2 regions of the Sphingobium sp. FG125 genome follow, and region 2 is predicted to be linked to the other one. Evidence: riboswitches for the same ligand, from Rfam matches in the RefSeq annotation. Region 2 holds a riboswitch; the other holds the start of a gene.
The links. A riboswitch is a leader RNA that binds a small molecule or an ion and turns the genes downstream of it on or off. The one in region 2 is predicted to bind cobalamin.
Positions count from the first base shown of each region.

Region 1: another riboswitch for cobalamin. It lies ahead of ACODSR_RS08435 (TonB-dependent receptor plug domain-containing protein); the one in region 2 lies ahead of ACODSR_RS16535 (TonB-dependent receptor).

Region 1 is NZ_JBMDKQ010000007.1:33,496-45,709, forward strand. Features, by position in the region: gene cobA (uroporphyrinogen-III C-methyltransferase) at 1-536, shown strand, start outside; gene mobA (molybdenum cofactor guanylyltransferase) at 587-1,108, opposite strand; gene ACODSR_RS08405 (LysR family transcriptional regulator) at 1,154-2,056, shown strand; gene ACODSR_RS08410 (NAD(P)H-dependent oxidoreductase subunit E) at 2,156-2,608, shown strand; gene ACODSR_RS08415 (formate dehydrogenase beta subunit) at 2,605-4,263, shown strand; gene fdhF (formate dehydrogenase subunit alpha) at 4,260-7,106, shown strand; gene ACODSR_RS08425 (formate dehydrogenase subunit delta) at 7,117-7,350, shown strand; gene fdhD (formate dehydrogenase accessory sulfurtransferase FdhD) at 7,347-8,141, shown strand; cobalamin riboswitch at 8,211-8,431, shown strand; gene ACODSR_RS08435 (TonB-dependent receptor plug domain-containing protein) at 8,603-10,453, shown strand; gene ACODSR_RS08440 (ABC transporter substrate-binding protein) at 10,491-11,306, opposite strand; gene ACODSR_RS08445 (FecCD family ABC transporter permease) at 11,498-12,214, shown strand, end outside.
Region 2 is NZ_JBMDKQ010000019.1:40,643-52,856, reverse strand. Features, by position in the region: gene ACODSR_RS16535 (TonB-dependent receptor) at 1-1,180, opposite strand, end outside; cobalamin riboswitch at 1,354-1,587, opposite strand; gene ACODSR_RS16530 (GIY-YIG nuclease family protein) at 2,101-2,700, opposite strand; gene ACODSR_RS16525 (hypothetical protein) at 2,700-3,131, opposite strand; gene ACODSR_RS16520 (hypothetical protein) at 3,195-3,980, shown strand; gene ACODSR_RS16515 (DNA methyltransferase) at 3,973-5,358, opposite strand; gene ACODSR_RS16510 (hypothetical protein) at 5,544-6,065, opposite strand; partial or broken gene ACODSR_RS16505 (IS481 family transposase) at 6,206-7,170, shown strand; gene ACODSR_RS16500 (OmpW/AlkL family protein) at 7,423-8,085, opposite strand; gene hemN (oxygen-independent coproporphyrinogen III oxidase) at 8,221-9,528, shown strand; gene ACODSR_RS16490 (MarR family winged helix-turn-helix transcriptional regulator) at 10,068-10,556, opposite strand; gene ectA (diaminobutyrate acetyltransferase) at 10,822-11,313, shown strand; gene ectB (diaminobutyrate--2-oxoglutarate transaminase) at 11,324-12,214, shown strand, end outside.

The sequences.
Region 1 (12,214 bases), on a different contig from region 2:
CCGCGCGGGCGGGAAAGCGCGTCGTGCGGCTGAAGGGCGGCGATCCGTCGGTATTTGGCCGGTCAGCCGAGGAAATGGACCATCTGGGGGAGGCTGGCATAGCCGTGCGCATCTGCCCCGGCATCACGACGGCCAGCGCGGCGGCGGCCAGCGGCCATGCCTCGCTCACCCTGCGTGGCAAGGCGCGCGGGCTGACTTTGGTGACTGCGCATCTGAAAGCGGGCGAACCGCTGAAACTCGACTGGGACGCGCTGGCGCGACCGGGCGGGACGATCGGCATCTATATGGGCCGCGCGGCGGCAGGCGAAATTGCGCGCAACCTGATCGCGGCCGGGCGCGACCCGGAAACCCCGGTGATGGTGGCGGTGAATGTGTCGCTGCCCAGCGAAAGGCTGATCCGCGGCAGGTTGTCGGCGCTGGCCTTTCTGGTGCAGACGATCAGCGATGAAGATCCGACCTTGCTGCTGATCGGCGAAGCGGTGGCGGGTACGCGGGTTGCTGTGGAGATTGGGGCGAGCGTGGCGCTTCCCGCCTAACCACCTCCGTTCGTTTCTCGACTTCGCTCGAAACGAACGGGTGTTGGGCATTATAGTCCCGCCAGATCCTCCGGCCGGTTGATATTGGGCAGCGCAAGCCCCGGCATCTCCACCACCCGCGCGCCGATGCGGTCGAGCCAGCCGTAAATCGAACGATTATTCGCCTCCGCCAAATGCGCGTCCAGCGCGTGCGCCAGCGACACCGGCCACCAGCCGAGCAATTGCTGGCCCTTCAATATAGCCGCATCTGATCCGATCAGCGCGGCGGGCAGGTCCGCCGGATAGAGTGGCATGTCGCACCCTGTCGTCAAAACGCCCGCAAAGCCGTGGTTCTGCGCATGATGCAGCGCGGCGTTGAGGCCGCCGAGCGGTCCCATGTCTGGCTCCGGCCGATCGGCCAAGCCGCCGTCCCGTCCGCAGATCACGACCTGCGCGACATGCGGCACAAGGCCCGCGACCGCATGGTCCAGCAAGGAGCGCCCGTCCGTCATCACCGCCAGCGCCTTGTCGCTGCCAAAGCGGCTGGACCGGCCCCCCGCCAGCACCGCGCCCAATATACGCTGTTCCGCCATGATGCTTCCTTGATAGCGCCCTTCTATCACGCCTATAGCAAATAGATGCAGACCCGCCTCGTCGAATATTTCCTGGCGCTGGAGCGCGAAGGCCATTTTGCGCGGGCGGCGGCGCAGTGCAACGTGTCGCAACCCACATTGTCGGCGGGCATCGCCACGCTGGAATCGCAGCTGGGCAAAAGGCTGATCCGGCGCGACCGCAAATATGCCGGGCTGACGCCGGAGGGCGAGGCGATTTTGCCATGGGCGCGGCAGTTGGTGGCCGCCGCCGAGGCGCTGGGGCAGGCTGCGGAGACGGCGCGCGGGCCGCTCAAGGGCGAGTTGCGGCTGGGCGCGATCCCCGCCGCCATGCCCGCGATCGGCTGTCTGGCGACGGCGATGCTGGAGCGGCATCCCGGGCTGAATATCTCCGTCCGCGCGCTGACATCGCGCCAGATCGAGCGGGAGCTTGCCGCATTCGAACTGGACGCGGGCCTCACCTATCTGGATTTCGAGCCGCCCGCCCATGCGCTGTCGGTGCCGCTTTATGCCGAGCGGGCGATGCTGGTGAGCGCGGTGGATGGTGTGCCGATCCCCGCTGTCGTCGATTGGGCCGACCTGGCCAGCCTGCCGCTCTGCCTGCTGCATCAGGGGATGCAGAACCGGCGGATATTGGACGCGCGGCTGGCGACACGCGGGCTGGCGCTGCGGCCTTTAGTGACGGCGGATAGCTATGTCGCGCTGCTGGGGCTGGTGCAGCAGGGGCGGCTCTGTTCGATCATTCCCGACAGCCACGCCGCCTTGCTGGACGGTCTGCGCTGGGCGCGCACGACGCCGCTGCCGGACATGGGGGATGGCAGCCGGGTGGGCGTCATCGTGTCCGACAGCGCGCCGATGGGACCCTTGGCGCAGGCGGTGCTGGCGGTGGCGCGCGGGTTGCAACTGCCGTCGGGCTTTGGATCGCTTTGATAGGCAATCTCTATCAAGCATCGCTGGCTTCGATTTGACCGGCGCGCCCCGCTGCCGCACAATCCCGTCAAAATTGCGGCCATAAGGCAGGGTATCGGGATGGAAGAGTTTATCGAAGGCTGGACGGCGCGCCATGGCGCGACCCGCGACCAGTTGCTGCCGCTGCTCCATGCGGTGCAGGAAGAGGCGGGCTATGTGCAGGACGCGCTCGTGCCGCTGATCGCCCGCGCGCTGAACCTGTCGCGCGCCGATGTGCATGGCGTCGTCACTTTCTATCATGATTTCCGCCGGACGCTTGCGGGTCGCCATGTCGTGAAGCTGTGCCGGGCCGAAAGCTGTCAGGCGCGCGGCGGCGCGGCGATCGAGGCGGCAGCGGCGCAGCGGCTGGGCGTGGCGATGGGGGAGACGCGCGGCGATGGCGCGGTCAGTCTGGAACCGGTCTATTGTCTGGGCCTGTGCGCCATTGGGCCGAATGCGCTGGTCGATGGGCGCCCGGTGGCGCGGATCGACGCTACCGCGCTGGATCGGATTGCAGCGGAGGTGGCGGCATGAAAATTTATGTGAGCCGCGACATGGCCTCGGTCGCTTTGGGCGCGGACGATGTCGCGCAGGCCTTTGCCGACTCCGGGTGCGAGGTGATCCGCACCGGATCGCGCGGGCTGTTCAGCATCGAGCCGCTCGTCGAGGTGGAGACGGCGGACGGCCGCATCGGCTATGGGCCGGTCGGGCCGGATGACGTCGCGACGGTGCTGGATGGCAGCCACCCCAACCGGCTTGGGCCGGTTGAGGCGCTGCCCTATTTCGCTGGACAGCAGCGTTTCACCTTCGCCCGGTGCGGGGTGATCGATCCGGTCAGCCTGACCGATTATGCGGCGCAGGACGGTTGGAAGGGGCTGGACGCCGCGCGCGCGATGACGCCTCAGGCCGTGGTGGATGCGGTCAAGGCGTCGGGCCTGCGCGGGCGTGGCGGGGCAGGCTTCCCGACCGGCATCAAATGGCAGACGGTGCTGGATGCGCCGGGGACACAGAAATATATCGTCTGCAACGCTGATGAGGGCGACAGCGGCACCTTTGCCGACCGGATGCTGATGGAGGGCGATCCCTATTGCCTGATCGAGGGCATGGCGATTGCCGCCCATGCGGTGGGCGCGGGTCATGGCTATATCTATATCCGCTCCGAATATCCCTTTGCTTGTCATACGATGCGGCTGGCGATCGAGCGCTCGGCGCATCTGATCGCCCCCTTCACGCTGGAAGTACGTGAGGGCGCGGGTGCCTATGTCTGCGGCGAAGAAACCGCGCTGCTCGACAGTATCGAGGGCAAGCGCGGACAGGTGCGCGCCAAACCGCCCTTGCCTGCGCTGAAAGGGCTGTTCGGCCAGCCGACCGTCATCAACAATGTGCTGAGCCTTGCCGCCGTGCCGTTCATCCTGTCCGAAGGGGCGGAGGCCTATGCCGCGGTCGGTTTTGGCCGGTCGCGCGGGACGATGCCGGTGCAGTTGGCGGGTAATGTGAAGCATGGCGGGCTGTACGAGATCGGCTTTGGCATTACGCTCGGCGAACTGGTGAACGATATTGGCGGCGGCACGGCGAGCGGTCGCCCGGTCCGCGCGGTGCAGGTGGGCGGGCCGCTGGGCGCTTATTTCCCGCCATCCATGTTCCATCTGCCCTTCGATTATGAAGCCTTCGCCGCTGCGGGTGGCCTCATCGGTCATGCCGGGATCACGGTGTTCGATGACAGTGTTGATATGGCGCATATGGCCCGCTTCGCGATGGAATTTTGCGCCGCGGAAAGCTGCGGCAAATGCACGCCCTGCCGGATCGGATCGACGCGCGGGGTGGAGATTGTCGATCGGATCATGGCGGGTCGGGGAAACACAACATCCGTTCGCCCTGAGCTTGTCGAAGGGCCGCATTTTTCTTCGGAGGAGAAGGACAAGGGTTGGCCTACGGCCGCCTTCGGCTCGACAGGCTCAGCCCGAACGGGGGAGGGGTATATTGATAAAGCCCTCTACTCCCGCGCGCCATCGCGCATCGACACCTCGCTGGAGGCGCAGACCACGCTGCTGCGCGACCTGTGCGATACGATGAAATATGGTTCGCTCTGCGCACTGGGGGGCTTCACCCCCTATCCGGTGTTGAGCGCGCTCGACTATTTTCCAGAGGATTTCGGTGCGAGTGCGCCGGTGAAGGAGGCGGCGGAATGACCTATACCCGCGAAACCGACCATGGTACGCCTGCCGCGATCGCCACCGGCGAGGCCGTCACCCTGACCATCGACGGCCAGAGCGTGACCCTGCCCGAAGGCACCAGCATCATGCGCGCCGCGTCGCTGCTGGGCGGCTCCATCCCCAAGCTCTGCGCCACCGACAGCGTCGAGAGTTTCGGCTCCTGCCGTCTCTGCCTGGTCGAGGTGGAGGGCCGCAATGGCTATCCGGCATCCTGCACCACCCCGGTGGCGGACGGCATGGTCGTGCGCACCCAGACCGACCGGCTGAAAAAGCTGCGGCGCGGGGTGATGGAGCTTTATATTTCCGACCATCCGCTCGATTGCCTGACCTGCGGCGCGAATGGCGATTGCGAATTGCAGGATCAGGCGGGCGCGGTCGGGCTGCGTGACGTGCGCTATGGCTATGACGGCGCGACCAATATGGGGCAGGCGAAGGACCAGTCGAACCCCTATTTCGATTTCGATCCCAGCAAATGCATCGTCTGCTCCCGCTGCGTGCGGGCGTGCGACGAAGTGCAGGGGACGTTCGCGCTGACGATCGAGGGGATGGGGTTCGACTCCAAGGTTTCCGCGTCGCAGGGCGAGGGATTTCTGGGGTCCGAATGCGTGTCCTGCGGTGCCTGCGTGCAGGCCTGCCCTACCGCATCGCTGATCGAAAAGAAGGTGGTCGAGGTCGGCACGCCCGACCGCGCTGTCGTCACCACCTGCGCCTATTGCGGCGTTGGCTGCACCTTCCGCGCGGAAATGCGGGGCGAGGAACTGGTGCGCATGGTGCCGTGGAAGGATGGCAAGGCCAATCGCGGCCATAGCTGCGTCAAGGGACGCTTCGCCTGGGGCTATGCCCAGCATCAGGACCGCATCCTCAACCCCATGATCCGCGCGTCGGTGGACGAACCATGGCGCGAAGTGTCGTGGGACGAGGCGATCGCCTATACCGCGTCCGAATTCCGCGGCATCCAGGGCAAATATGGCACCCGCTCCATCGGCGGCATCACGTCGAGCCGCTGCACCAATGAAGAAACCTTCCTCGTCCAGAAGCTGATCCGACAGGGCTTTGGCAATAATAATGTCGATACCTGCGCGCGGGTCTGCCACTCGCCGACCGGCTATGGCCTCAGCCAGACCTTCGGCACGTCGGCGGGCACGCAGGATTTCGACAGCGTGATGCAGGCGGACGTGATCCTGGTCATCGGCGCCAACCCGACCGACGGCCATCCGGTGTTCGCCAGCCGCATGAAGCGGCGGTTGCGGCAGGGCGCGAAGCTGATCGTCATGGACCCGCGCCGCACCGATCTGGTCAAATCCCCCCATGTCGAGGCGGACCATCATCTACCCCTGCGCCCCGGCACCAATGTCGCGATGCTGACCGCGATGGCGCATGTGATCGTCACCGAGAAGCTCTATGACGAGGCGTTCATTCGGGAACGGTGCGACTGGGACGAATTTGCCGACTGGGCCGATTTTGTTTCGCAACCTGCGCGTTCGCCTGAAGCGATCGAGCCGCTGACCGGGGTGAAGGCGGAGGAGGTGCGCGCGGCCGCCCGGCTCTATGCCACCGGCGGCAATGGCGCCATTTACTATGGCCTTGGTGTTACCGAACATAGCCAGGGCAGCTCGACCGTCATGGCCATCGCCAACCTCGCCATGGCGACCGGCAATGTCGGGCGCGAGGGCGTGGGCGTGAACCCGCTGCGGGGCCAGAATAATGTCCAGGGTGCCTGCGACATGGGCAGCTTCCCGCATGAATTTTCCGGTTACCGCCATGTGTCGGACGTGGCCACGCGCAGCCTGTTCGAGCAGGCCTGGGGCGTATCGCTCGACGCCGAGCCGGGCCTGCGCATCCCCAACATGCTGGACGCGGCAACCGATGGCACCTTCAAGGGATTGTTCGTGCAGGGCGAGGATATTCTCCAGTCCGACCCCAATACCCATCATGTCGCGGCGGGGCTGGCGGCGATGGAGTGCGTGGTGGTGCAGGACCTTTTCCTCAACGAAACCGCCAATTACGCCCATGTCTTTCTGCCCGGATCGACCTTCCTGGAGAAGGACGGCACCTTCACCAACGCCGAACGGCGTATCCAGCGGGTGCGCAAGGTGATGGCTCCGCTCAATGGCTATGCCGACTGGGAGATTGTGCAGCTGGTCGCCAATGCGATGGGCCTCAATTGGACCTATGATCATCCGTCGCAGATCATGGACGAGATTGCCGCGCTGACCCCGACCTTTGCCGGGGTCCATTATGACCGGCTGGAGGCGGAGGGATCGCTGCAATGGCCCGCCAATGACGCCGCGCCCGATGGCACGCCGACGATGCATATGGGCGGCTTCGTACGGGGCAAGGGCAAGTTCGTCGTCACCGACTATGTGCCGACCGACGAAAAGACTGGCCCGCGCTTCCCGCTGCTGCTGACGACGGGCCGCATCCTGTCACACTATAATGTCGGGGCGCAGACGCGGCGCACCGCCAACACCGCCTGGCACCCGGAGGACCGGCTGGAAATCCATCCGTCGGACGCAGAGAATCGCGGGATCAAGGAGGGCGACTGGGTTGCGCTGAAGAGCCGCGCCGGGGAAACGACGCTGCGCGCGCAAGTGACCGAGCGGGTTGCGCCGGGCGTGGTCTATACCACCTTCCACCACCCCGAAACGCAGGCGAACGTCATCACCACCGACTATAGCGACTGGGCGACCAACTGCCCGGAATATAAGGTGACGGCGGTGCAGGTGATGCCATCCAACGGGCCGAGCGACTGGCAGCGCGACTATGCCGATCAGGCCCGGATGAGCCGCCGCATTGCGCCGCTGGAAGCGGCGGAATAGGATCGGGCCGATGAGCGACGAAAATGAAGTCATGTCTACGGGCGACCGGCTGATCTACATGGCCAACCAGATCGCCCGCAATCTGGCGGCGCAGGGCGAGGCGGAAGCAGTGGCGACCACGGCCAGCCATATCGCCAAATTCTGGGACCCGCATATGCGCGCACGGATCGTCGCGCTGGCTGCCGAGCGGCCCGACGCCCTGTCGCCGATTGCGGCGCAGGCGGTGCGCCGGATCAGCGCTTGAGGCAGGCGAGCGACGCGCTGTCCTTCACCCGCCTGACCCCAGACGGAACGGGGGAAGCGGTCGAACGGATGCTGGCCGACGAAGTGCCGGTCGCGATCGAATTTAACGGTATCGGCTATGCCGTGCTGATGGCGACGCCGACCGATATTGGCGATCTGGTGCAGGGCTTCGCGCTGGCCGAGCGACTGATCGGCCCGGACGATGCGCCGTTCGATGTCGATGTCCATCGCACCGATCAAGGCATCGTGGCCCGCGCCACCCTGCCGCCATCGCGGACGGGCATGTTGCTGGAACGGGTGCGGCACCGGGCGTCGGACTCGTCCTGTGGCATATGCGGCATCGAAAATCTGGAACAGGCGATCCGGCCCCTGCCACAGGTAGCGGCGCGTTCGCGCGCCGACCGGGCGGCGATTTTTCGCGCGCTCGATGGGCTGGCGGCGCATCAGCCACTTAACGCCGCCACCGGCGCGGCCCATGTTGCCGCCTGGGTCGGGGCGGACGGGGCGATCCGTTTGGCGCGCGAGGATGTCGGGCGGCACAATGCGTTCGACAAGCTGATCGGCGCGATGAAGCGTGCGGGCGCGGACTGGGACGGCGGCTTTGCCTTGCTGTCGTCGCGCTGTTCCTACGAACTGGTCGAAAAAGCGGTGCTCAGCCAATGCCCGCTGCTGGTGACCATCTCCGCCCCGACGCTGCTGGCGGCGGCGCGCGCGTCGGCGGCGGGATTGCCGCTGGTTGTACTGGCGCGGCCAGACGCGGTGTTGCATCAGGGCAACGCCCCGCTGGCGTAGCGCAACTGGCGGCTTGGCATCGCCGCGCCTTTCCCTTAGAGCGCGCCGCGTAAGGGGGGCTTGCTTCCCTTGCAGCTAGATCGCGCCGGTGTCCCTTTAGGGGCTGAAAATGGGAATGCGGTGCGGGCGTGCAAGCGCCCAATTCCGTGGCTGTCCCTGCAACTGTAAGCGGTGAGCATGATGCACGCGGGTCGCAAGACCCGGCCACTGGACAGCATATGTCTGGGAAGGTCCGTGCGTCATTGCCCTGACCCGCGAGCCAGGAGACCTGCCGGCGTCTGGTCGCTCTTGCCCTGATCCAGGGGATGGTCATGGCACGGTGGTTTTCCGTCGAGCGACGCTGTGCGGCCGGGGCCGCATCGTGCCGTGCGGCGGGGGCTGGCGTCATCCCGCATCATGGCGCGACCGTTTGCGCGGACGCCCCGGCCTTGAAGTCGCAAATGACGCTCAGGGCTTATATCATGATAAAAACAGGGATTTCTCTTATCGCGCTGCTGGCGGCTACGCCCGCATTGGCGCAGGACGATAATATCGTCGTCACCGCGTCGGGCATTGAACAGTCGCGGGACGAGGTGGGGCAGGCGATCACCGTCATCGACGCGCAGACCATCCAGACGCGGCAGGCGGTCGATGTGGTCGATCTGCTGGCGACAACGCCGGGCGTGCGTTTCAATCGTAACGGATCGGTCGGCGGCGTGACCGGCGTATCGCTGCGAGGCGCGGAAACGACGCAGACTTTGGTGCTGATCGACGGGGTCAAGGTCAACGATCCCAGCGGCATTGGCGATGGCTATGATTTCGGCCATTTGCTGACCGGCAATATCAAGCGGATCGAGGTGCTGCGCGGCTCCAACTCGGTGGTGCATGGCAGCCAGGCGATCGGCGGCGTGGTCAACATCATGACCGGCGTGCCTGCCGACGGCTTCGGCGCCAACGCCTCGGTCGATTATGGCTATAGCGATACATTGAATGCCAAGGCGGATGTGTCCGGCACCAGCGGCATCGCGTCGGGCGGGGTGGGCGCGGCCTATTTTCGCACCGATGGTATTTCGTCGGCGGCGGGCGGCACGGAAAAGGACGGCTATGAAAATATCGCCACCAACGCCCGGCTGAAACTGGCGTTCAGCGATGCGCTCAGCCTCGACCTGCGCGGCTATTATATCCATGCGGACCTCGACACGGACGGCTTCCCGGCACCCACGTATGCGCTGGCGGACACGGCGGAAGTTTCAATCACCGACCAATATGTCGGCTATGCGGGCGTCAATCTGGCGCTGCTGGATGGCAAGTTGACCAATCGCGCGGCCGTTACCTGGATGCGCAACGATCGCGACTATTATTCGGTTCGCGGTGCAAATCCTGATTACGGGTATACCGGCACCAACCTGCGTTTCGAGTATGAGGGCGTTTACGCCCCGGTCGATCAGGCCAAATTGGTGTTCGGCTATGAGCATGAGCGGCCCGACTACACATTCTATGACGCCTTTTCGTCAGGCAGTTACAAGATCAATATCGACAGCGTCTATGCGCTGGCGATCGTCAAGCCCCTCACGGGTTTGGCCGTTACGGGCGGTGTGCGTCATGATGATCATAGCCAGTTCGGCGGCGCGACTACCTTTGGCGCGAACGCCAATTATTCGCCCAACAACGGCGCGACCAATATTCGCCTGAGCTATGGCGAAGGCTTCAAGGCACCGTCGCTGTTCCAGCTTTACAGCGACTATGGCAATGCAGCGCTGCGTCCTGAGCGGTCTAAAAGCTATGATATCGGCTTTGACCAGAGTCTGGACGATGGGCGGGCGATCCTGTCGGTGACGGCGTTCCGGCGTGATACGACCGATCAGATCAACTACGACGCTTCGCTTCCGCCCTTTGGTCGTTACAATAATATCGACCGCACCCGCGCCAAGGGGGTGGAGGCCAGCATCGCGTTGAAGCCGGTGGACGCGCTGACCGTGACCGGCAGCTATAGCTATGTCGATGCGCGTGACCGGTCGGGCGGGATCACGGATGGCAACCGCCTGCCGCGCCGCGCGGTCAACGCGGTCAGCGTCTCGGCGGATTATGTCTGGTCGTTCGGCCTGTCGACTGGTGCCACCGTGACGATGGTGGGCGACAGTTTCGACAATGCGTCCAACACCCGTCGTCTGGACGGCTATGCGCTTGCCGGTTTGCGCGCCTCGCTGCCGCTGGGCGAGCATCTGGAAGTCTATGGCCGCATCGACAATCTGTTCGATGAAGCCTACGCCACCGCCTATGGCTATGGCGTCTATGGCCGCTCCGCCTTTGGCGGCGTGCGTGTCCGCTTCTGATACGAAACAAGGGGGGATGGGCGCGCTGCCCGTCCCTTCACCTGCGCGCGTTCAACCGCGCCGTGATGGCCCGCGCCGCCTGCACATAGGCGGGGCCGCCGCACACGGTCCAGCTTTGCGGCAGGCTGATGCGCGGGATGGCCTTGATCGCGGGATGCTGGAGCATTTCGGTCCCCTGATCGACCACCGCTTCGCTGCCGCTTTCGATGATCAGCCAGTCGGGCCGCGCCGCGACCATCGCCTCCAGCGGCACCTGCGCCAGCGCAGGCTTGCCGAGTTTCGCGGCCAGGTTTGTGAGGCCCACCCGGCGCATCAGGTCATCGACCAGCGTGCCGGTGCCGGTCATGTAACCGCGCCGCTGATAATAGGCCGCGACCCCACGACGCTTCGCTTTTGGCAGCGCGGCCAGTTCGCGGTTCATGTGCGCGATCAGCTTTTCGCCACGGTCGACATGCCCGACGGCGCGCGCCACCTGCCGTATCTGGTCCAGGATTGCGCCATAGCTGTCCGCGCTGGCCAGACCCAATGTTGTCCATTGCCCCGGCGGCGCACCGGCGACCATATTCGGCCCGATGGGATAGCCCAGGATCAGGTCGGGCCGGATCGCCAGCACCTCCTCCGAAGCGCGGCGCAGCACCGGAAGCCCAAGCGCCTTGTCCGCTGCCGCCGACAATTCAGGATCGCGCGCATTGCTGCTGAGCGCGGCGATCTGCCCCTTGTCCGCCAGCGCGATCAGATATTGGTCGGCGCAGACATTGAGCGAGACAATGCGGCGCGGCGCGGCGTGAGCGGTGCCGGTGAGCGTCAGGGCGGCCAGTGCGGTGATCACGGTCTTGACGGTCATAACCCACATTCTGAAATTTGCATGTTTCCTAACCTCAATCCTCCCCTGCAAGGGGAGGTGGCAGCACTCAGTGCTGACGGAGGGGTGTCCTGCTGTCGAGAGGGCGACACCCCTCCGTCTGGCTGCGCCAGCCACCTCCCCTGCAAGGGGAGGATTGTTTCGGTCGAGATTCACCCTAGCCAACGCTACGGTGCGCGCAAGTGACCGCGCGCCGTCATCCCCTGCTCATCCCGTCGCTCCTGCTTCTGCTCATCGGCGCGGCCATCGGCTCCGTGATGCTGGGCGCGGTCGCGATCAGTCCTGCACGGATATGGGCGGTGTTGACGGGTGGCGGCGATGACGTTGCCCGCGCGATCATCATCGACCTGCGCCTGCCGCGGCTGCTGCTTGGCCTGCTGGTCGGCGCGATGCTGGGCCTGTCGGGCGCAGCCTTGCAGGGCTATCTGCGCAATCCGCTGGCCGAACCCTCCGTGCTGGGCGCGTCCAATGCGGCGGCCTTGGGCGCGGTGTGCGCGCTCTATTTTGGGCTGAGCGCCCTGCATCCGCTGGTCCTGCCGCTGCTGGCGATCACAACGGCCCTCATCGCCATTGCCGGGCTGTTCCTGCTGGCGGGTCCATCCGAAAGCCCGCTCACCCTGATCCTTGCCGGCATCGCGGTCGCGACGCTGGCGGGAGCGGGGATCAGCCTGTCGCTCAACCTGTCGCCCAATCCGTTCGCGGCGATGGAGATTATGAGCTGGCTGATGGGCAGTCTGGAAAATCGCAGCTATGTCCATGTCAGTGTCGCCCTGCCCTGCATCGCCATCGGCGCGGCTTTGCTGCTGGCGGACGGGCGGACGCTGGACGCGCTGACATTGGGGGAGGAAGGCGCGCAGGCGCTGGGCGTGAACCTCAACGCCGCGCGGTTGCGGATGATG
Region 2 (12,214 bases):
AGAGCGCGGAAGACAATTCCCCGACTCGATAGTGCCCGAGAGATTGAAGAAATGCGCGGGCAGCGGTTCGATCGACACCAACATCCCCGACGGCGTCGTATCTGTTTTCGGTGCCAAGGCTCACAGCCAGACTGTCAGCGATTTCCCAATGTTTTTGTGCGGATAGCCCAAGGACCCAACGCCGGTCGAATTGCTTGATCTGCGCGCTTGTGCCATCCGGATCGGTGTAAGTGGGGTTCGAGAACATCGACCAGTCGTAAAACTGGGCATAGACATTGGCGCGCCATGTCGGTTTCTTGACCGCGATGTTAGCCACCAGGCGCGTCGTCTCACCCCGCGCGGAAGGATCTGGAGAGCAGAACACATCCGCACACAATGCCGTGCCGATAATGCGCTCGGGGATTTGCTCGGTTGGGTGCCATGTTGCCCGGTAGGCATGGAGCGACGCCTCCAATGCGCCCGCACCGGACGGCTTGCTATATTTCGCGAACCCCGAGTAATGGCGCAGACGTTCTGGTTCCTGCCATGGTCCGTCATAGGTCTTGGCCTGGGCGACAAGTGTGAGGTCGCCGGCGCCCAGATCATGCAATGTTCCGCCTGCTGCAACGCGGCGCCAACCATAGGAACCCGTCTCGGCCGATGCCCATGGCCGGTCATAACCCCTGATGGTTGTCATATAGGCTGCGCCCGCCAAAGCGAAATCACCACCATCGGCGCGATAGGGCCCTTTGCGAAAATCCTCCTGGCCCACGATTTCGGGGATCAGGCCATTGAGGTCGAGATAGCCATGACCATGTCCATGGGTGCGAAAATTCATCTGCACGTCATCGATATAGGTGGTGAAATCAGACCCATGGTCGAGGTTGAAACCGCGTAGGAAATACTGGTTGGCTTTGCCGCTCCCCGAATGCTGGGCGGCAACCAGCCCGGGGACCGCTTCGAGCAGTTCGGCCACGCGCAAAAGAGGCCGCACAAGGAGATCGGCCCCGCCAACGCCTCCTTCGCTCGCTGATTTGGCGATGCCGATCATGGCCTCACCTCGACCGAAAACCACAATGTCCTTGCCTGCCACGACGGCATTCACGCTTGTTTGCGTTTCGCTGTCAGAAGTTTCGGCAAATGCCGACGTACCGAAACAGAGCAGTGCAAGAGCGCTGCTGGTAGTAATGGTCTTGATCACGAAATAGTCCCCCGGCGTCTTGCGACGTGGCCGGGGCAAACCCGCGCGAACGGGCGACACGCGCGGCGGCCGGACGCCATGGGTGGCCGACGCACGTCTCCGATGCGGCCCCAGCCGCTCGTTCGTCGCTCAGACGGAGTTCACCGTGCCGCAGCCATCCTCTGGACCAAGGCAAGAGCGACCAGACGCCGGCAGGTCTCCTGGCTCACGGGTCACAGCTTGATGCACGCCTTCCCAGACCTCGCATGATTTAGCGTCCGGCCCAGTGGCTGCCCCTTCCAAGAGGAGCGATGTACATCGCGCTATCCGCTTACAGTTGCAGAGACAGCCGCGGATTTGGAAGCAAGCTTCCGCACCGCATTCCCGATTAAGCCCCTTTCGGGGACACCGGCGCGATCAATGAAAGCCGGACTTGTCCGCCTCTCATTCCCTCGCCTAACTGAATTGATCGGAAAAGCCAATAACGCTTGGAGCAGGGATTGAATCAACGATTACTGCACCCCACACCACCATTGCCATTGGCACGGCCAGAGCGCGCCAACCGCGCGCACTCGATTTGAATGGCGTGTTTTCCCTGAACCTGTCGTTGGCCATCGGACTCCTTTACGACCGGAAGTGGTCGGCGGCTGCACTGATAGCGAGATGCCCTAGAGGCGTCCCTCCAGCATGATCCCGCCCCTGTGGAGGTCGCGCAGCTCCGCGAATATCTTGGCCCGCGCGGCTGCATCCTCACGAAATCCCGGGCAGCGGATGTGCGGGGACGCCCCGCAATATTTGTGACATCCTCACCGGCGCCGAACAGCAGGAAGATATCCTCGATGAATGGCGTGCGCAGCGGGTTGGCAGCGCTGGCATCATAGCGAAGCGCAGGGTCGGCGATGCCCATGGTCGCCGCGACCGTCGAGAGATCGACCCAGCACTCATAAACCAGCGTCACCATCATCTTCGACAGTCGTGCCTCTGAAAGGCGACGCCGCCCGCAGCTGCGCTGGAGCTCCTGGACGAACTCCTCGATAAGGCTGGTGCCGCCCAGGATGAAACTGAACAGGCGCGCGGACGGGTGGCTGGGCGATCAACACCTCAATCCGCGCGGCGGCTTGAAGCTCGCGCCGGATGGTGTCGTTAAGCCGCAAGCTGGTCCGCTGAGACACGCCCGGATTGGCGTCGAAGTAGATGCACTTTGCCAGCCCCATCGTCGCCACGCCCACATACAGAACGATCCCGTCCCTCGCGAACGCATAGACCCCTACGCCCTTGGGCAGCGCCTCGGTGAGGACCAACAACCCAGCGTCATCCAGGCCCCATTCCGATGCGCGGTGAAAGCCCGCGTCGAGCAACGTCTGCACGTCAAGCGACGACTTGCTGGCGATAGGGGCCTTCGCTGGACGCGGGGCAGCAACCGTGCCGCTACGCTTCAATACATTGTATGCGTGCTGGTAGCGAATGCCGACCTTTGCCGCGATGTCAGAAACGGACAGGCCTTCGGCGGCAAGCTGGCGGATTTGATCGACCTTGGTCATTAGCTGGTCCAAAGCTCAAACGCGGCTTGCACTTGATCGACCCGAACAGAGCCATGCGTACGATCCTTTAACCCAGCGTAAAGGACGGGGTGCCCACAAACTTCCTTCGGGCCACCGCCGCCGTCGAGCAATTCAACCTCTAGCCATTGGCCGTCATCAGACACCCCCATGAGGCGCTCTATGGCAAGCAAGTCACCCGACGCGAGGAGTAGGCCAAACCCCCAACTATCCTGACCCATCCGGTCGATATACCAGACGGGCAATATCTCGGTCATTTTGGCAGGGTCCGTCACCATGCCGATCTTGCGTTCCACCAACGCCAGCTGTCGCTTTGACGCCGCAACGCTTTGCCATGCAAAATAGGCGCTGGCGATAGCAACCAGCAATGACCCGGCGGTGATCACGATGCTCGTAATTTCGTTTCCCGTCATCCTACCCCCTTCACGACTCCATCGGACAAATGTAGCGTCTCCCCCTCAAAAGGGAGCAATTCATTGTCAGCAGAAAACCTTGACGAAATCGAACAGCGTTTCCTTGCAGCAATTCATCATCACCTGGATGGCTGGCGACGCAAGATTGAAAACGATTTTGGCAAGGAGTGCTTTGACAAAGAACTAGCTGCACTTGCGGGCGATCCGGTTTACCACAAATTCGCATTTGATTGCCCCGAGTACGTGGTTGTGCGCCTCATGGGGCGGATGAGCATCAGCGTCGGTCGTCGTCTCGGTGAAATTTACGACAAAATTCCTCGTTATGTCGCAAGTGCGCGCTTCGGCGTCGCGCCTGAACAGGTCGCGGAAAAGTTCAACGGGCTGGAACTGGATATCGGCGTTCGGCACAGCCTGCTCAGCCGAGCGGACCAAACCCATGTTCGGCAGGTACTGAGCGAATATGGTGCCCCAGATGACGCGCACGGTGTAGGGATCGAAATTCGCTACAACTTCAACCCGAACGACAGCGCGCGCTTACGCAAGGATGTTGATATGGCGCGCTACGTTCAAGCGCAGGGTCTGTATCCCGTCTATCTGATTTACAGCGCCATTAGTCCACGAGATGACGCGATTGGTCGGCTGACGCGCGCAGGCTGGACGTTCATGCAGGGCGACCAAGCGACCGCATTTACAAATGCCCTGTTCGGAGCGGACTTCCTGGGCATTATGGAGCGCCCAGAGGTTCGCGATCGCATTCACGAAGAAGTCCGCCAGATGATGCGGGGAATTTTCGAGTCTCATGCATTTAGGCAGGTCGCTGCCAGCCAACCAGCGGTGAAAGTCACTTAGTCGCATAAACAATCGATTCGTATAGGTCTTTGCCGCTATGCCGCTTTCTAAAACGGTGAATCTCGTTGGTGTTGTAGCCCAGACCGCTTCTCTCAAATATTTCTCCAAGTAATACGTCCGTTTCAACGTAGACGCCCTTGATCCATGAATTACCAACAACGTACGCCACGCGCGCGTGATCATGTAGTACAAAATCCATATTTACAATCTGCTGCGTCAGCCGATTGAAGTAATGCATAACATAGTTAGACATAAGGTTATCTTCTTGTCGGATTTTGGCACATATGGGCTCCACGACGTCGGCGACTGCTGAATTGTAGGGCAGGAAAATGCCTTTTTGCAGCTCGGATGTTGCGGTCCCCCATGTGCCCCCAATTGTCCGCTTGTCCAAATCGGCAGCTTGCTTGCCGGTTTCCATGAAGCCGAGCATGTAAAGATGCGGTCTTGTGTTCCAGACGTAGCTGTAGCGATTTGGGTACGGCGGCGAGGTTATTACGGCATCAATCTTCGACGTAAGGCCCAAGTTATCGATCTCCATGGAGCTTCCAAGATAACAGCGCGCGTCTGCAGCACTATGCATCTCACCTAGGCTCTCAAGGTCATGAGCGACACACTCTGCGTGAGACGCAAATGTGCCCCAAACATCAATCTTGGCTTCGGACCTGTCGATAAAGTGGAGTTGGAGTTTCCCAAGTGTCACATTGGAAAGGTCGGGGACCAAAACCCCAGCAAATATAAGCCGAAGCAATTGCCTTGTCTTGTGGTCGGCGGTTTGATCGATCAAATCACGCAATATTAGGAGCTCTACGAGCACATCCGGTCGCCACCAGCGCAGCGGGTTGTGAATGGGCGGTATAGATAGTCCAATAGTCTCAATTAGCCCTATTTCTATTCGCTCATTTTTCCTGAAAGCAGTCGAAATCCGCTCCACCTCGCTAAGAAGATGGGCAGGCGATACCGACCAATCCAACGAAACTTCATTGACGAAGTGCAGGAGAGGATTGATCTCGATGCCAACCGATCCTCGCCCTTCCAGCTTCGACTCGATCAACGTCGTTCCAGCACCGGCAAAAGGGTCGAGAACGACCTCGTTTGTCTGCACGTCCATCTTGGCCAGCATCTCGTGGACAAGCTCGGGGCCAAAGCTGGGCGTAAGTCGAAACCAGCGATGCACACGCGACGCAAGCCCGTTCAAAAAAGTCGACCGAGCGACGTGAATTTTCTCATAGTTCACGCGGCTTGCATCATCCGGTGTATGAAGCTCATCAAATTGAAGCGGCAACTGAGCTTTCATAATCTCCCTGACGTTGAATCGAGCCTGCGTTCTGTGTTCGTTCAGTGAATCGGATACCCTGCCCAGAAAGGCAATGACTTTCATGCGGCAGCGCACACGATTCTGCTAACTCGGTGTGTATGGACTCATATTCGCCGCCCGAAGCAGGCACCGCCTGCACAGCCGGTTGCCCGGCCCCGTGCTGGCGAACGGCTCGCGGCAACGCATGCACGGGCGGCGGAACTTGGGCATGTGGAGCGCCACGTCGCGCTCCGGCCCGTTGACGCGCTTCACCCCGCCGCGCCTAAGGCCCGGAGGCTCGTCGCCGCCCGCGCCGCCGGGGCGCTGCGGAGCGCCAGCACGTCGCCATAGCGACGGGTCAGGGCGCTGCCCGCGTTCATCACCTGCCGAATTGCCGCCTCGGTCGCATCGAGCTGGGCACTGTCCAGCGGCGCGAACTTGGCGGTGGCGCGGGCGCGCACGATGGCAAGGGCCTCGTCGGTCAGCCCGGACAGGTAGGCCGGGGCGTGCAGTATCGCCGCCACGGTCGTCTTGTCCTCCGCCTCGATGGCGCGCATCGCGCGGGACGTCCTGTCCTCCGCCCGCTTCATGCCCTTCATGTGCGCCCGCACCTCGGACGCCAGCGCCAGCCCCTCCGCCGTCTTGCGCGCCGGGTTGTCGAGCGCCGCCGATACGCGGGTGGCGAGCGTGTCGCGATAGCCGCGCAGCTCGCGCATCCGCCGGTCGATGGCCGGGACAGTCCGAGCAAATGCCTTCTCCGCCGCGTCGATGAACTCGGTGGCGTCCTGCACCCGCGTCGGCGTCCCCGGATCATGCGGACGTTATCGCTATACGCGGTGCGGGCGCTGCCGGCGACCGGATGCTGGCGGCGGATGTGTTTAGTCCCGGCATTTGATGGTGCATTATTCAGCCAGCAATGGAGGGATGCGCTATGGGCAAGATTCTTCACGGGAGCGCCCGCACGACGGAGGCGGTCCGTCGAGCGATACAACATAGTCAAGAGAGCCTGAGGGTTCTGGCGAAGCGCTACGGTATCAACCAGAAGACCGTCGCCAAGTGGCAGAAGCGCACGGCGGTTAAGGATTTGCCGACCGGCCCCAGGACGCTCGTTCGACGGTGCTCAGCATTGAGGATGAGGCGATCATCGTCGCCTTCCGCAAGCACACGCTGCTCCCGTTTGATGACTGTCGCTACGCCTTGCAGGCGACGATCCCGCACCTGACGCGCTCGTCACTGCATCGCTGCCTGCAACGGCACGGGATCAGCCGTTTGCCGGAGGTGACCGGCGACAAGGAACCCAAGCGCAAGTTCAAGACCTACCCAATCGGCTACTTCCACATCGACATTGCTGGGGTCAGAACCGCCCAAGGCAAGCTCCACCTTTACGTGGCGATCGACCGCACATCGAAGTTCGCGTTTGTCAGGCTGGCAGATAAAGCGACCACCGTGACGGCCACCGCGTTCCTGGACGAGTGGGTCGAGACCGTCCCCTACATCATCCACACGATGCTAACCGATAATGGCATCCAGTTTGCCGACTTGCCGAAGAACCGCGACGGCCCGACCGCGCGGTGGCGTGGTCATCCCTTCGATCGCGCCTGTTGGCGGCATGATATCGAACACAGGCTCACCAAACCCCAGCACTCATGGACCAACGGCCAGGTCGAACGCATGAATCGCACGATCAAGGAAGCAACCGTCAAACGCGATCACTATGACAGCCATACACAGCTGACAGCCCATCTCCGCGACTTCGTCGATGCCTACAATTATGCCCGTCGGCTCAAAACGCTGCGCGGCCTGACACCCTACGAATACATCTGCAAAATCTGGGCAACCCAGCCCGAAAGGTTCATAATCAACCCGCACCATCAAATGCCGCGACTAAACAACTAGACGTACTAAACAACTAGACATAGTTATACTTTCCAGCAAAAAGCACATCGCAAGCCACGCTTCGAAAGTGAGCGGGCGTCGTGCTTTCAGTGAATGTGAGCGCAGTCCGGGTCGGAATATTAAGCAATCGCTGGTCCCCCTCTCCTCCAGAGCCATATTTGCAAAAAGGCGCCCGAATTTGCACGGTGCGCAAACGGAAAATGGCTTGGACGACGGATCGTCCAAGCCATTTTCCGGTGAGCCGGTTGACGATCAGAAGCGCATGCCGACGCCGACGCCGAATATGAGCGGGTCGAGGCCCAGCTTGACGCGCTGGACGCCTGCGGCCGTGGTTGCCAGTCGTGCCTTGGTGTCGATGTCGACATATTTGACGTCGATGTTGAAGAAAAGCTTGTCGTTCAGGTCGATATCGACCCCCACCTGCCCGGCCCAACCGACGCTATCCTTCATATGCACCTTGGTCTTGCCCACGGCTGTCTCCAGCGCGGTGGATGCATCTTCGGCATAGAAAAGCGTATAGTTGATGCCCGCGCCGACATAAGGCCGGATATGGCCATCGACCACGGGGTGATATTGCATCGTCAGCGTCGGCGGCAGCACCCAGGTCGAGGCGAGCTTGCCGATGCTGCCGGTCGTCCCGGTGCGGCCGCTGGCGCTATGTTTCGTGGTCGCGGCGATCAACTCGAAGCCGATATGGTCGGTCGCCATATAGGTGACGTCGATTTCGGGCATGATGCTGTTGTCCACCGATACCTTTTCGCCGGGAAATGCGGGCAGAACACTACCGCTCCTCTCGTTGGGCGCGACCATGATCGTGCGCACGCGCAGCAGAATGTCACCCTGTTTGGCCTGGGCCGGTCCGGCAATCAGTGCGCCGGTCATGGCGCCGGCCAGCAAGAAAGTCTTTATGCGCATCATTGTTTCCGTCCCTGATGTTGCGGTCAATAATGGCTTGTAGGCCCCGCCCGCCGGTGGTTCCTTGACGCGGCGCAATCAGAAATTTGATCCTGCGCAATGCGTTGTCACGCAGTTGGTGGCAGGCCGCATTCCATGTTCCGATACCATCCCGATCTGCTGGCGGCCCCCGTGCCGCGCTACACCAGCTATCCCACCGCAGCGCAGTTCACCGACGCCGTCGGGGCGCAGGCGCTGGCAGAGCGGCTCGATACGCTGCCGCAGGACGCAGGGATCTCGCTCTATCTGCACATCCCCTATTGCCACGACATCTGCTGGTATTGCGGCTGCAACACCGGTGCCGCGACCCGGCCCCGACGGCTCGCCACCTATGTCGATGCGCTGGAGCAGGAAATCGCAATGGTCGCGTCGCGCCTGGGCGGGCGGAGGCGCGTGACCCATATCGCCTTTGGCGGTGGCAGCCCCAATTCGCTGCCGCTGGTCGACTGGGTCCGGCTCAATCACCAGTTGCTGCTATGCTTTGATACCAGTGCGGCTGTCCTGTCGGTCGAGATCGATCCGCGTCGCCTGGACGAGGCATGGATCGACGCCATGGGCCAGATCGGTGTTTCGCGCGTCAATCTGGGTGTCCAGACCTTTGCGCCGCACGTCCAGCAGGCCATCGGGCGGGTGCAGCCGGTCGATATGGTGGAAGCGGCGGTTGCCGGGCTGCGCCGGGTTCAAATCGACGTCGGCTTCGACCTGATGTACGGCCTGCCGGGCCAGAGCGAGGCGGATCTGGCGGAGACTCTGGAAACAAGCATCCGTCTGGCGCCGTCGCGGATCGCCCTGTTCGGCTATGCGCATATGCCGCACCTGCTGCACCGCCAGCGCCGGATTGCGCAGGCCGACCTTCCCGACATGGCCATCCGGTTCGCAATGGCGACGCAGGGTCATGCGATGCTGACCGCTGCGGGCTATCGCGCCATCGGCTTCGATCATTTCGCGCTGCCCCACGATCCCCTGGCGCAGGCCGCGACCAGCGGCAGGCTGCGACGCAATTTTCAGGGCTTCACCGAGGATGACAGCGACGTTCTGATCGGCCTGGGTGCCAGCGCGATCAGTCAGTTTCCCGACCTGATCGTGCAGAATGAGAAAAATGCCGGTGCCTACAGGGAGATGGTCGCGCAGGCGCGGCTGACCGCGACGCGCGGCGTCAGGCGCAGCGCTGACGACCAGCAACGCGGCCGACTGATCGAGCGATTGCTATGCGACGGGGCAGCGCCAAGCGAAGGGATTGGGCAATCCCGCGACCTGGCCAGATTTGTCGCCATGGGCATTGCTCGTGTGGACGATGGCATGATCGAGATCCGCCCGGAGGCGCAACCCTATGCCCGGTCCGTTGCGGCCTGCTTCGACGCTTATCTTCGCCCTGCCGAAGGACGCTTCAGCCATGCCGTCTAACAAGCTGATATTGGCGCTGGGCATGATGGCCACGGCGCTCTCGACATCGGCTGATGCGAAAAGCAGAACCGGGCCGGGACGTTATTTTTGCGGCGAAACACCCATTGACTGGTCCCCACCATGGGAAAAGCCCCGGACCGATGGCCATGACAGCGTTGCCTGTCATCTGATGCTCCGGGAGCAACGGAAGAAAGCGAAATGAGGGTGCGTGAATAGCGCGTGAGCGGTGTGTACCCGCATGGATGTGCAATGATGGCAATTGGTGGGCCTGGCAGCAACCGATCAGTAAGTGTTAATCCCATGAGAAAAAAATTTTTCTTCCCGCCATTTTTATTTTACCCCAGTTTTTACCCCGCGGCAGCGGCCAAGATAATAATATCTGCTTGTATCGTAAATAGAAATTCGCAGGTTATTCAGTATCTACGCAGCCAAATGTTCATTCTGGCCGTGCACCCTTCGCTTGATCAAGATCGCAACCTGCCATAGAATCTATCCAATAGTTTCTGTGAATTAAACTGCACTTACCAAGTCAATGGATATCATTGCGGCTCTGCGCGATCAATCTGCCCACCGTCGAGTAACGGCGCCGCATCAATGTTTTGCGCATCCATCAACATGGCCAGCCGTTCGGTCGCAGCCAATATCATGGCCTGCTCCCATATGGGCAGGGCTTCAAAACGGTTGGTAAAGCGCATTTGCAGCGGGTCCGGCGCGTCGGCCAGCGCCTTTATACCCTCTGGCAAAAGGCTCAGGTGAAACTGGCGCTTGTCGGCTTCACTGCGCTGACGCTGGGCAAAGCCAAGGGACACGAGGCGATCCACGATCGCGGTAATCGTGGCCTGGCTGAACTGGAGGGCCTGCGCGATGGCCGAAGGTGTGGTTCTCCCGCGCAAGTCGATCTCGCGCAATACCAGAAGTTGAGAGGGTGTCAGACCCGTGGTCGTGGCGAGCTGACGACTGCCGATTTCGGTGGCGCGCAGTACGCGCCGCAATGCGCGCAGGGTCAGCGTTGAAAGTTCAGAGTCCATAGATTTGCGCCATAGCCGCAAAGGCGGCGCACTGCCAATTTCCTTCCGATGGCGGATATATTGCTTCACCAAATGAAGCTAATTCACCATCATGGGTTGAAACACACGCTGCAATGCGTCATATAACTGCCCGTCTCACCGGGACGTCCCTGCCGTTCCGTCCAAAATATAATTCGGGAGATGAACAATCTTTGATTCCCAAGCTACAGCGGCCGCCGCGCCGCCACGGGCTTCTGCGCGCTCCGAAGAGAGCAAGGGGCAGGACATCGCATTACGAAGGCCCGTTGCAACAGATGGGCCAGCTATCAGCGGATTGATCGTGGCCTGCCCGCCGCTTGATCCCAATTCGGCCTATTGCAACCTGCTGCAATGCACCGACTTTGCCGACAGCTGCATCGTTGCGGAATGCGGTGGTGTACTGGTCGGCTGGGTATCGGGCTATCGTCCACCCGCCGCGCCGGAAAATTTCTTCGTCTGGCAGGTTGCTGTATCGCCCGCCGCACGAGGCCAGCGCCTGGCCGGACGGATGATCCAAGCGCTGCTGGCACGCCCACAACAGGCAGGCGTCACGCATCTGACCACCACCATCACCCACGACAACGGCGCATCCTGGGCCTTGTTTGAAGGGTTAGCGCATCGCTGGAACGCCCACTTCGAAAAAGCCGCCCGGTTTGAACGCGACGCCCATTTCGCGGGTGCCCACGCCACCGAATGGCAGGCGCGGATCGGCCCGCTGCCCCAGTTGGCACGCCCTTGAGGAGATATATATGACCATTACCACTCACCCTAAACCGACCGCCGCCATTCCCGACACGGCGATCTACGAACGACGCGAATCCATCGTGCGCAGCTATGCGCGCGCCATGCCGCGCCAGTTCAACCGCGCGCAGGGCGTGTGGATGCACGACAATCAGGGCGGTCGGTATCTCGACTTCCTGTCGGGCTGCTCAACGTTGAACTACGGGCATAATCATCCGGTGCTCAAAAGCGCGCTGGTCGACTATATCGCAGGCGACGGCATCACTCATGGCCTGGATCTCCACACCGATGCCAAGGCCGATTTTCTGACCGCGCTGGAGGATGTGATCCTCAAGCCCCGCGGTCTCGACTATCGCGCCATGTTCACGGGGCCGACCGGCACCAATGCCGTCGAAGCCGCGATCAAACTGGCGCGCAAGATCACCGGTCGCGAGATGGTGATCGCCTTTACCAATGGTTTCCATGGTATGACGCTGGGCGCACTCGCCTGCACCGGCAATGCGGCCAAGCGCGGTGGCGCGGGCGTACCGCTCAGCCATGTGTCGCACGAACCCTATGACGGCTATCACGGTCCCGACGTCGACACCGCCGAACTGCTGGAACGTCGCTTGTCCGATCCGTCGAGCGGCCTTGATGCACCGGCCGCCATCCTCGTCGAAACGGTGCAGGGCGAAGGCGGCCTCAATGTCGCGTCGCCCGCATGGCTCCGCACGATTTCCGAGGTTGCAAAGCGCCACGGCGCACTGATGATCGTGGATGATATTCAGGCCGGTTGTGGCCGGACCGGTAATTTCTTCAGCTTCGAAGGCATGGGGTTCACCCCGGACATTGTCACTATGGCAAAGTCGCTGTCGGGCATGGGTCTGCCGTTCGCGCTCACCCTGTTCCGGCCTGAACTC